Regions from separate parts of the Gordonia sp. NPDC003376 genome, predicted to be linked through region 3. Evidence: predicted binding sites of a transcription regulator. Region 3 holds the regulator's gene; each other region holds the start of a gene.
What was found. Region 3 encodes LexA, which represses DNA repair genes until DNA is damaged. Its sites were predicted from a motif close to CGAACANNTGTTCG; they were not measured.

Region 1 (3,279 bases), on a different contig from region 3:
TACTCGGACAGCTCTTCGGCCAGACCGAGGCACCCAACATGATCGCCACGATGTCCCCCGCCGACCATCTCCGTCCGGACGGTTCCATCGCCACGGAGCGACTCCGCTCCGCGGGACGTCCCACCCCGCTGACCACCGTGGCCATCATGGACGATGCGGGACGGCTGCTCGATCACGGCGAACGCGGCGAGATCGTGGCGCGCGGGCCGCTGGTGATGGATGGGTATCACGAGAATCCCACGGCCACAGCCGAGGTCGGCCGGTTCGGGTGGCACCACACCGGCGACATCGGCTACCTCGACGACGACGGATTCCTCTACGTCGTCGACCGGGCCAAGGACATGATCATCACCGGCGGATTCAATGTGTACTCCGCCGAGGTCGAGCAGGCGCTGTTCGCCCATCCGGCGGTCAAGGAGAGTGCCGTGGTCGGCCTGCCCGATGCGAAGTGGGGTGAACGGGTCACCGCCGCAGTGCAACTACGCCCCGACCAGACTGTCACCCCCGCGGAGTTGATCGCCTTCGTCAAGGAACGGATCGGCAGTGTGAAAACCCCCAAACAGATCGAGATCTGGCCCGATCTCCCCCGTTCCAAGGTCGGCAAGATCCTCAAGAACGAGATCCGAGACACCCTGCAGCAAGGAGAGCAGTGAGTGAACTGTCCGGCAAGCGCGTGTTCGTCACCGGGTCCGGCGCCGGGATCGGGGAGGCCATCTCGGCCCTGTTCATCGAGCGTGGCGCGTCGGTCGTGGTGAGCGACCGCGACGAGACGGCTGCAGCGTCGACCGCCACCGGGTCCGGCGCCGAGATCGGGGAGGCCATCTCGGCCCTGTTCATCGAGCGTGGCGCGTCGGTCGTGGTCAGCGACCGCGACGAGACGGCCGCAGCGTCGACCGCCACCGAGATCGGCGCCGCCGGTGTCCGGAACGCGCTCTGCAGTGCCCCGAGCAGCGCGAGTCCCCCCACCGTGGCGATGATGTCCAGGCCGAAGTGCAGGAAGACCCCGGCGCCCGCCCCTGCCCCCGCTCCCTGCTCCCTGCTCCCTGCTCGCCGCCCAAACGCCAGCCCGAAACTGGGGGAAGGTCACTTTCCCCTAGATTTCCGACCTTCCCCGTGGTGAAACACGGGGAAGGTCACGAAAGTCGGGGAAGGTCGCCTTCCCCTACTTTCGGAGGGCGTCGACGACGATGCACCGATCGAAACAGCCTTCTGAAACAGCCTTCTGAAACAGTCTTCACGAATGGCGGAGTTGCCCGGTTTGTCGGTGGCCTCGTGTACCGTGGCCTGTAATCGAACAACAGTTCTTTACTGCAGGTCACAGGCACTCCGGGGGGAGGAAATCAGATGACGGCCACACCCACGACATCACTGTCGTTCACCGACTCCCCCTGGCCACAACTCCCACACACCAATGCCAACCTACTGGGCGGGGTCGACCCGAAAACACCCGAACAATCCTCCACCAACGACTTGTTGATCGGGTTACGCGAGATCGATCGGGGACGATCGTTCCTCGCCTGGTCGACCTACCAGTCGGTGATCGAACTCATCGGCCGCCACGTCGACGCCGACCACGGTGTGGCCGGGGCACCATCCGGGTTCGTCGATCTGGCCAAGAAGATCTCCCGTGTGCGTGGCATCACCCAACGCGCCGCCGAACTCCTCATGGACGAATCCATCGCCGTTCTCCACCACCTCCCCCGTGTGGCGGAAGTATTGCGGGACGGCTGGATCACCCCCGAGTTGATGAAGGTGGTGGTGTCACGGACCGCGCTGGTACACGGTCGCGAATCAGCACCCAAAGTCGACGCCGAGATCGCCGAGCTGATCCGCCGACGCCGACGACTGTGGTCGAAGAAAACCATCACCGACATGACCGACCGAGTCGTGTTCCGCCACGACCGTGACGCCGTCCGTGAAGCCCGCGAACGATGCCTGGACAAACGTGGCGTGTGGACCTCGTTCAGCAATGACGGGACCGGGGAGATCGCCGGCACCATGGCTGCCGACCGCGTCGAGTTGTGCGGCCTCGTGATCAGCGAACTCGCGAACACGGTGTGCCCACACGATGGACGCACACCACAGAACCGGAAATCCGATGCCATGTTCGCTCTCCTGTCGGGGACCCAGTTCGAGTGTGACTGTGGTCGGGAGGACTGCCCGGCCGAGATCCCCGAGGCCGGGTCGATCCCGCACGTGCAGTACGTCATCCACCTGTTGGCCAACGAGGCCACCATCGCCGACCTCGACACCGTCACCGGCCGACCCCGACCCGAACCTGAGCCGGAAGTTCACAGCGACAACAGTTCTGAACGGCAGCTCGATCTCGACGTCACTGCGACCGGTGCCACCGAGCAGCCCGACGACACTCCCACACCTGATGACACCCGTCGGTCGGCCCGCCGCGAGCGTGACGCGGCAGTCGAGTCGGGACCGACCGGTATCGACACGGCCGCGAATCCGACTGCCACACCCGATGTTCCACCGACTGTGGCGTCGACCGATTCCTCGGACCTGCCCGCCGGTGCCGCACCCGGCTACCTGTTCGGCAAAGGTGTCATCGCCCCGGAGTTCGTGCGGGACCTCGCCTCCCACCCGAATGCCCGATTCACACGACTGGTCCCCTCAGGTGTTCGGCCCGAGGATGTGGTGTTGCCGCCGACCCTGCCCTCCGATCCGTATCGGCCCTCAGCAGCCCTCGACACATTCGTGCGTCTGTCCTATGGCACGTGTGCCGATGTGGCGTGCACCCGAAGCTCCTTCGATGCCGATCTCGACCACGTCACCGAATACGATCACCACAACCCGGCGGCGGGTGGGCAGACCACCCCGATCGGGTTGAATCCGAAATGCCGGTTCGATCATCTCCACAAAACCCATTCCGGGTGGATCGACGACCAATACCGTGACCCCCACACCGGCCGGCTGGTCATCGACTACACCACCCCCGAAGGGTTGATCCTGCCCGGACCCGCGGAGACCATGGAAGATTTCTTCCCCGGCCTCCGCCGATACCGGTTCGACGACCCACCACCAGCCCCACCAGGACCACCAGCCCCACCGGGGACACCGGGTGCGCACCGCAAACCGGATGGGGAACGACTCCTGGACCGGGAATCCGCGCTGGCCCGAAAACATCGCCGCCGACGACTCGAACGCCAACGCAACCGTGCCCGCAACCAGACACCCGCCGGCCACGAGGACTCACCCGACCCACCCTTCTGAGGGCCTCGCCGCACTCATCGAGAACGTCGACGCAAACCCGGGCCTCGAACCGGG
Region 2 (3,279 bases), on a different contig from region 3:
AGTCGAGTACCGCCAGGGAGGCGAGGGAGATCAGGGTGCACACGATCCCGACCGCCAGGACCAGCCACTTCAGCACGGTGGGGGTGGAGGTGTAGCGGGAGTCGATGGTGATGTGGGCGCGCAGGCCCGGCAGGTCGGCGGCGGCGCCGGACAGGTCGGTGAACAGGCCGGTGACCTGTGGTCGCTGGTCGGAGCTGAACTGGTTGGTGTCGACTCCGGTGAGTGTTTCGCCGGAGTCGTTGTGCATGCCGACGAACTCGGCGGTGACCTCGGAGGAGTCGGCGTGGACGACGATCTCGCGGCAGTCCTGTGACTTCATCTGGGCGACTGTCGCCGACACCAGCGGCAGATTGCGGTTGACCACCTCGACGGTCTGGCGGTCGGGGGCGTCCCCGGTCTGACCGGTGCGGCGGATGAACAGGCCGCGTTCGGAACTCTTGTCCGCCTGCTTGGGCAGTGTGGACAGCAGCACCGACTCACCGTCGCGCAGGTCGTCGACAGCAGAACAGGGGATGGCGATGTCGAGGTCGATCGGAACGTAGGCGGTCAGCGGCGCCGAGACCGAGTTGACCTGGCCGTTCTGGGGCCAGCTGATCTCCGCGGTGGTCTGGTTGACCGGCATCAGCGGGGTGGCGAGGGCGAGGATCAGACCCGCCAGTCCGGTGATGATCGCGAGGAGCTTTGCTCTCCCCACCCTCGACGTTGCTGGCACAAAGAGTGATCGTAGTGGGTGCGTCTGAGCGGGCCGCGCCGTGGCGGCGGGCGGGTCCCACAGGGCGTGACCTCGGCCGTACTTGACCCGGCCGGGGGCCGCGGAGGGCTTGTAGGCTGACCCCATGTCGACCGACGCCGCCGAGTCCACCCCGCTGCCGATCCTTCTGCTCAACGGCCCCAACCTGAACACCCTGGGTTTGCGGCAGCCGGAGATCTACGGATCGGACACCCTCGCCGGCGTCGTCGATCTCGCCGAACGCACCGCGTCCGAGCTGGGTTACGGGCTGCGCGCCGCGCAGACCAATCACGAGGGCGAGATGATCGACTGGATTCACGAGGCCCGCGGCCAGGTGTCAGGGATCGTGATCAACCCGGCAGGCTGGACCCACACGTCGGTGGCCTTGGCTGATGCGCTGGTCATCCCGGAGGTCCCGGTCATGGAGGTGCACATCTCCAACGTCCACAAGCGGGAGACGTTCCGGCATCACTCGTATGTGTCGCCGATCGCCGCCGGGATCATCGTCGGCTACGGCGTCCGCGGCTACGAGTTCGCCATCCGACGCCTCGTGGAACTGATCGCGGACTGACGCGAGCGCGGCACCGGCGACCGATGGGTCGTCCCACTCAACAGTCATTCGGCAGTTGCTGGTTGAGCAGTGGGGAGCGTGAGCGCCGACGCGGCCGTCCACACCGATCCCGTGGGCCGACTATGCCGCAACCACCCCCAACAACCCCACAGGTGAACCCGAACCCCCAGGGTGAACAGCTTTCACAACTTATCCACAAGTACTGTTCCACTTGACAATTCGTCTGCGTCTCGCACATGTATTCGCTACAATGGAACACATGCAGGGGGAGCTGGACACCATTCTCGACGCACTCATCGATTGTCGTTTCGACGACGACGATCCGACCGGGCCGGTCGTCTTCGCGGACATGCAGACACTGGTCACCATCAGGAATGTGATCGATGCGCTGGCTGCTGCCGGGGCCGGGCACTTGGATCGGCTCCGGGTGGCGCAGAAGCATGGACACAAACCGATCGCCTTGTTGATCGAGATGGGGTTCGCGCCCGCCGTCGCTGCGCGGATGCAGCGGATCGGAACCTCGGCGGTGGTGGAGCGCACTGTGAACCATGCTGCCGACGGGGCGATCTCCGGTGAACACGTCGACGCCATCGTGCGCGGACTCAACCAGATCGGGATGCGTGCCGGGGAACCACCCGACACCGACACCTGGGCGACCTTCGAAGGCGACCTGCTCGCCCAAGTCCTGTCCGGCGCGACACCGGCCGAGGTGATGGCACGAGCACATCAGCTCGGTGACCATCACTCGTCGGATACCGACGGTGGACGACCGGCCAAAGAAGACCGCAACCTGAACGCCCTGGATATCGGGCGGACCGATGATGGACGGGTATCGGTGTCCGGTTCGCTGGATGTTGTTGTCGGGGAGAAGTTGGCGACGGCGATCGAGAAGCTGTCGGCCCCGGTTCCGCAACCGGATGGTTCGAAAGATCCGCGCGAGGCACCTCGACGTCGCGCGGATGCGTTGGAGATGGTGCTTGATGTGGCCGCGGGTGTGTGGGGGATCGGTCGGTGACTGCTCTACCGTCGGTGTTGATCAATCTGTCGGTTCCTGCGGATGCACCTGACGGGTCGGTGTTGGCGTTCGGTGGGTCGATCACCCGTAGCACGCTGTTGGAAACCAGCTGTGATGGTGTGGTGGTGATGACGATCGTCGATGGCGAACGGGTTCCGTTGGATATGGCGCGGTCGAAACGGTTGTTCACCGCCGGTCAGCGGCGCGCCCTGTTCGAGCGGGATCGGTGTTGCATCAAGTGTGGTGCCCCGGCGTCGCGGACTCAGGCCCATCACATCGAGCATTGGTCGGATGGTGGTGCCACCGACCTGGCCAACGGTTGCCTGTTGTGCACCTCGTGTCATGCCGATGTGCATCACAACGGATGGGATGTGTATATGGGACCCGACTCTCATCCGTGGTTGCTCCCACCCGAGACGGTCGATCCGCGTCGCCGTCCGATTCCCGCCTACAACCGGCGGTTTGCTGATGAACTGCCGAATGCTGCCTGACTGTCGATGGAGCTTGTGTTCTTTGAGAATTCCAGAGAGATAGTGGTGTGTGTCGGGACCTCCGTTGGTGGCGTTGGCGGGGTCGGCCGGCGGGGGTTTCGACACGTCTTGTCGACGGCCCGTTGCTGATTGAGCCGATCCGTCTTCCATGATTGAGTCACGCGTTCTTTGCTGATTGAGCCGGGACCGAGCATCGCGAGGACCCGTGTCGAAATCTCCGTAGCTTGTGTTGGGTGGTGGCCGCCTCGGTGGGGGTCACGTTGGCGAGGCCGGCCGGCGGAGGTTTCGACTCGACTTGTCGCTTCGCTCCTCGTCGGCTCAACCAGCAATGGCCACACGATGATTGAGCCGATCCGTCTTCCATGATTGAGTCACGCGTTCTTTGTTGATTGAGCCGGGACCGAGCATCGCGAGGACCCGTGTCGAAATCTCTGTAGCCGGCGGTGGGAGCGTGACCACCTCGGAGGTGGGT
Region 3 (3,279 bases):
TTGACCGACTCGGCTGAGACGGCGCCGTTGACCCCGACCGCATCCCCGTGGCGAGAGCGTTCGTCGCGCAGGTCGTCGATCTCGCGCTGGAAGTCCTCGAGCGAATCGAACGACCGGTAGACCGATGCGAAGCGCAGATAGGCGACCTCGTCGAGGTCGCGCAGCGGCTTGAGGATGGCAAGACCGACCTCGTTGCTGGGGATCTCGGCGGCACCGGAGGCGCGGACCGCCTCCTCGACCTGCTGGGCGAGCTGGGCGAGGTCGTCCTCGTCGACGTGGCGCCCCTGGCAGGCCCGCCGCACGCCGCGCATGACCTTCTCGCGGCTGAACGGTTCGGTGACGCCATTGCGCTTCACCACGGCGAGCACGGCGGTCTCCACGGTGGAGAAGCGGCGGCCGCAGGAACTGCACGAACGTCGTCTACGGATCGCCTGCCCCTCGTCGGCGACACGCGAGTCGATGACCTTGGTGTCTTCGTTTCTGCAGAACGGGCAGCGCATACCACGACAATACCGTCCCACCGGTCAGCGGTAACGCGGCGTCAGCAGTGGTTGCCCGACCTGGAGACCGCTGCCCGCCATGTCGTTGAGCTCGACGATCTCGTCAATCACCACCCGGGTCGGCATGTCCGGGGCCACCCGGGCGGCGATCGATCCGAGTGACTCCCCCGCCCGGACGTGCACCACCTGGGTGGAGACCGGAGACGGGACGGCGGCACGCTGGTAGTCCGAGCCGGCGATCGCGACGATCCACACCAGCATCGCGAGCGCGGCACCGGTCATCACCGCGACCGCGGTGGTGCGACGCCGACGATGGACTGCCGACAACACACCCCTCGACGCGGTGGACACCGGGACCCGCACCGGGTCGGCACAGGCCACACGGCCGGCCCCACCGCGCATGGCACCGGCACGACCCGCCACCACACGGCCACGACTCCGGATCTCGGCCGCGGCGCGGCGCTCGCCGGTGTGGGGTTCGCCGAAGCCGCGGGGCTGGACACCCGCGCGGGTGCCCTCGACCTCGCCCGGGTGCCCGAGCGCACCGCGGCCGCCGGGACGCCGACCGACGGGGTGACGATCGGCGCCGCGGACCCCTGCCGCAGGTCGCGGTACGGCGGCGACGGATATCCGGTCGGTGGGTGTGCCCACCCGACGTTCGGTTGTCAGGGTTGTCTGCATGAGAGAGAGCCTCCCGTTTCTCGATCACGCGTTCGATGAACTGTTGTTCGAAGTTCTATCACGGAGCTCTGACGAATGTCGTGGAAACACCTCGAACAGGTGTTTGAGGTTGTCGGGAACGTGGGATAACCTCGACCACAGAGATGCCGACGCGGGGCGGCACGGAAAGGACACGTACGCGATGAGTGACAAGACGCGGCGCGCGGCCGGGTCGTCGGGCGCGAAGTCGAGGGCCGGGTCGTCGAAGGCGGGGTCGCCCAAGGCGGCGTCGTCGAGGGCGGGATCGTCGAGGACCGGGGCGTCGAGGGCCGCGGCCGACCCGGATGCGATCGATCCGGTCGTCATCGAGGCCACGCTGACCCAGCGTCAGCGCGAGGTGCTCGAGGTGATCCGCCGGTCGGTCCGCGAACGCGGGTACCCGCCGAGCATCCGGGAGATCGGTGATGCGGTGGGTCTCAACTCGACCTCGTCGGTGGCCCACCAGCTGCGCACCCTCGAACGCAAGGGCCTGCTCAAACGCGACGCCAATCGGCCGCGTGCGGTCAACGTGCAGGACAACCAGATCGACCCGAATCCGTCGGACGACCCGACCGCGGCCGGTCTGCCCACCCCGGCATTCGTCCCGGTGCTGGGCCGGATCGCGGCCGGCGGACCGATCCTCGCCGAGCAGGCGGTGGAGGATGTCTTCCCGCTACCGCGCGAGCTGGTCGGAGACGGATCGCTGTTCATGCTCAAGGTTGTCGGCGAGTCGATGGTCGACGCCGCGATCTGCGACGGCGACTGGGTGGTGGTCCGTCAGCAGAATGTGGCCGACAACGGTGACATCGTCGCCGCGATGATCGACGGCGAGGCGACCGTCAAGACCCTCAAGCGGGGCAACGGCCAGGTGTGGCTGATGCCCCACAACGAGCTCTTCGACCCGATCCCCGGCAACACCGCCGTCATCCTCGGCAAGGTCGTCACCGTGATGCGCCGGGTCTGACACCCGGCTGAGTCGCCTCGACGAGAACCGCCTCCCGGAATCGCATCCCGGAAGGCAGTTCTTCAGACGGCGTCATCGTGCAGCGGTTGTCGCACAGGGATTCCCACACCGTGATTCACGGCCTCGCGGTTGTCACACGCGATGCACGGCCGTGCGGTTGTCAGCCCGCCAGGACCGCGGCTGCAGCCGCTCGCGCGTCGGCAGCCTGCGAGGTCGCCAGGGCCGCCCGTGCCGCGTCGCGGCATTGCGCCAGCGACACCTGCCCCAGCCGTGCACCGACACCCGCCGCCGCGACGGGGGCACTCGACAACGAGCTGACGCCCATCCCGACCAGGACGCAGGCGAGGAGCGGATCCGCGGCCGCCTCGCCGCACACCCCGACGGGTTTTCCGGCATCGGCCCCGGCCCGGGCCACACCCTCGATGAGGTGCAGCACGGCGGGCTGCCACGGATCGGTGAGCTCGGCGAGCTCGGCCGACATGCGGTCGGCGGCCATCGTGTACTGGGTCAGGTCGTTGGTCCCGATCGAGACGAAGTCCACTTCCGCGAGCACCGCCGACGCCAGGATCGCCGCCGACGGGATCTCGATCATCACCCCCGCGATCATTCCTCGCGCACGCACTTCGGCGGCGAACTCCGCGGCCTCGGCCGGACCGGCGATCATCGGTGCCATCACCCGCGCGGTGGCACCGGACTCGTGCGCGGCCCGGGCGATGGCATCGAGCTGGTTCATCCGGATCTCGGGATGGGTTGCGGTGAGCCGGTTTCCGCGAATACCCAGCGCGGGGTTCGCCTCGGTGTCGTGGTCGACGAACCGCAGCGGCTTGTCCGAACCGGCGTCGAGCGTGCGGATCACCACCTTGCCACCCGGGAAAGCGTCGATCACCTCGCGATAGAGCGCCGCCTGCTCGTCGATCGTCGGCTCGTCGGTGCGGTCGAGGAAGGTCAGTTCGGTGCGGAACAGGCCGATGCCCTCGACCGGATATCCGGTCGCCGCGCGCGCGGAGACCCCGTCCGCGACATTCGCGAGCACCGCCACCTCGTGACCGTCGGCCGTGCGGCCCGGTCCCGACCATGCGGCGACGACCTCGGCCTGCCGGCGGCTCGTGGCCACCG

Region 1: the regulator LexA is predicted to act here: its motif matches at 1,292-1,305, upstream of ACWDUA_RS09810 (DUF222 domain-containing protein).
Region 2: the regulator LexA is predicted to act here: its motif matches at 1,533-1,546, upstream of ACWDUA_RS23040 (DUF222 domain-containing protein).

The regions. Positions count from the first base shown of each region.
Region 1 covers NZ_JBSFRM010000007.1:96,526-99,804, reverse strand. The annotation lists gene ACWDUA_RS09820 (acyl-CoA synthetase) at 1-653, shown strand, start outside; gene ACWDUA_RS09815 (SDR family NAD(P)-dependent oxidoreductase) at 650-1,120, shown strand; gene ACWDUA_RS09810 (DUF222 domain-containing protein) at 1,345-3,225, shown strand.
Region 2 covers NZ_JBSFRM010000035.1:10-3,288, reverse strand. The annotation lists gene ACWDUA_RS23050 (arabinosyltransferase domain-containing protein) at 1-712, opposite strand, end outside; gene aroQ (type II 3-dehydroquinate dehydratase) at 837-1,301, shown strand; gene ACWDUA_RS23040 (DUF222 domain-containing protein) at 1,561-2,316, shown strand; gene ACWDUA_RS23035 (HNH endonuclease) at 2,445-2,807, shown strand.
Region 3 covers NZ_JBSFRM010000002.1:277,213-280,491, forward strand. The annotation lists gene hrpA (ATP-dependent RNA helicase HrpA) at 1-17, shown strand, start outside; gene nrdR (transcriptional regulator NrdR) at 1-500, opposite strand, end outside; gene ACWDUA_RS03520 (LysM peptidoglycan-binding domain-containing protein) at 525-1,181, opposite strand; gene lexA (transcriptional repressor LexA) at 1,363-2,163, shown strand; gene ptsP (phosphoenolpyruvate--protein phosphotransferase) at 2,324-3,279, opposite strand, start outside.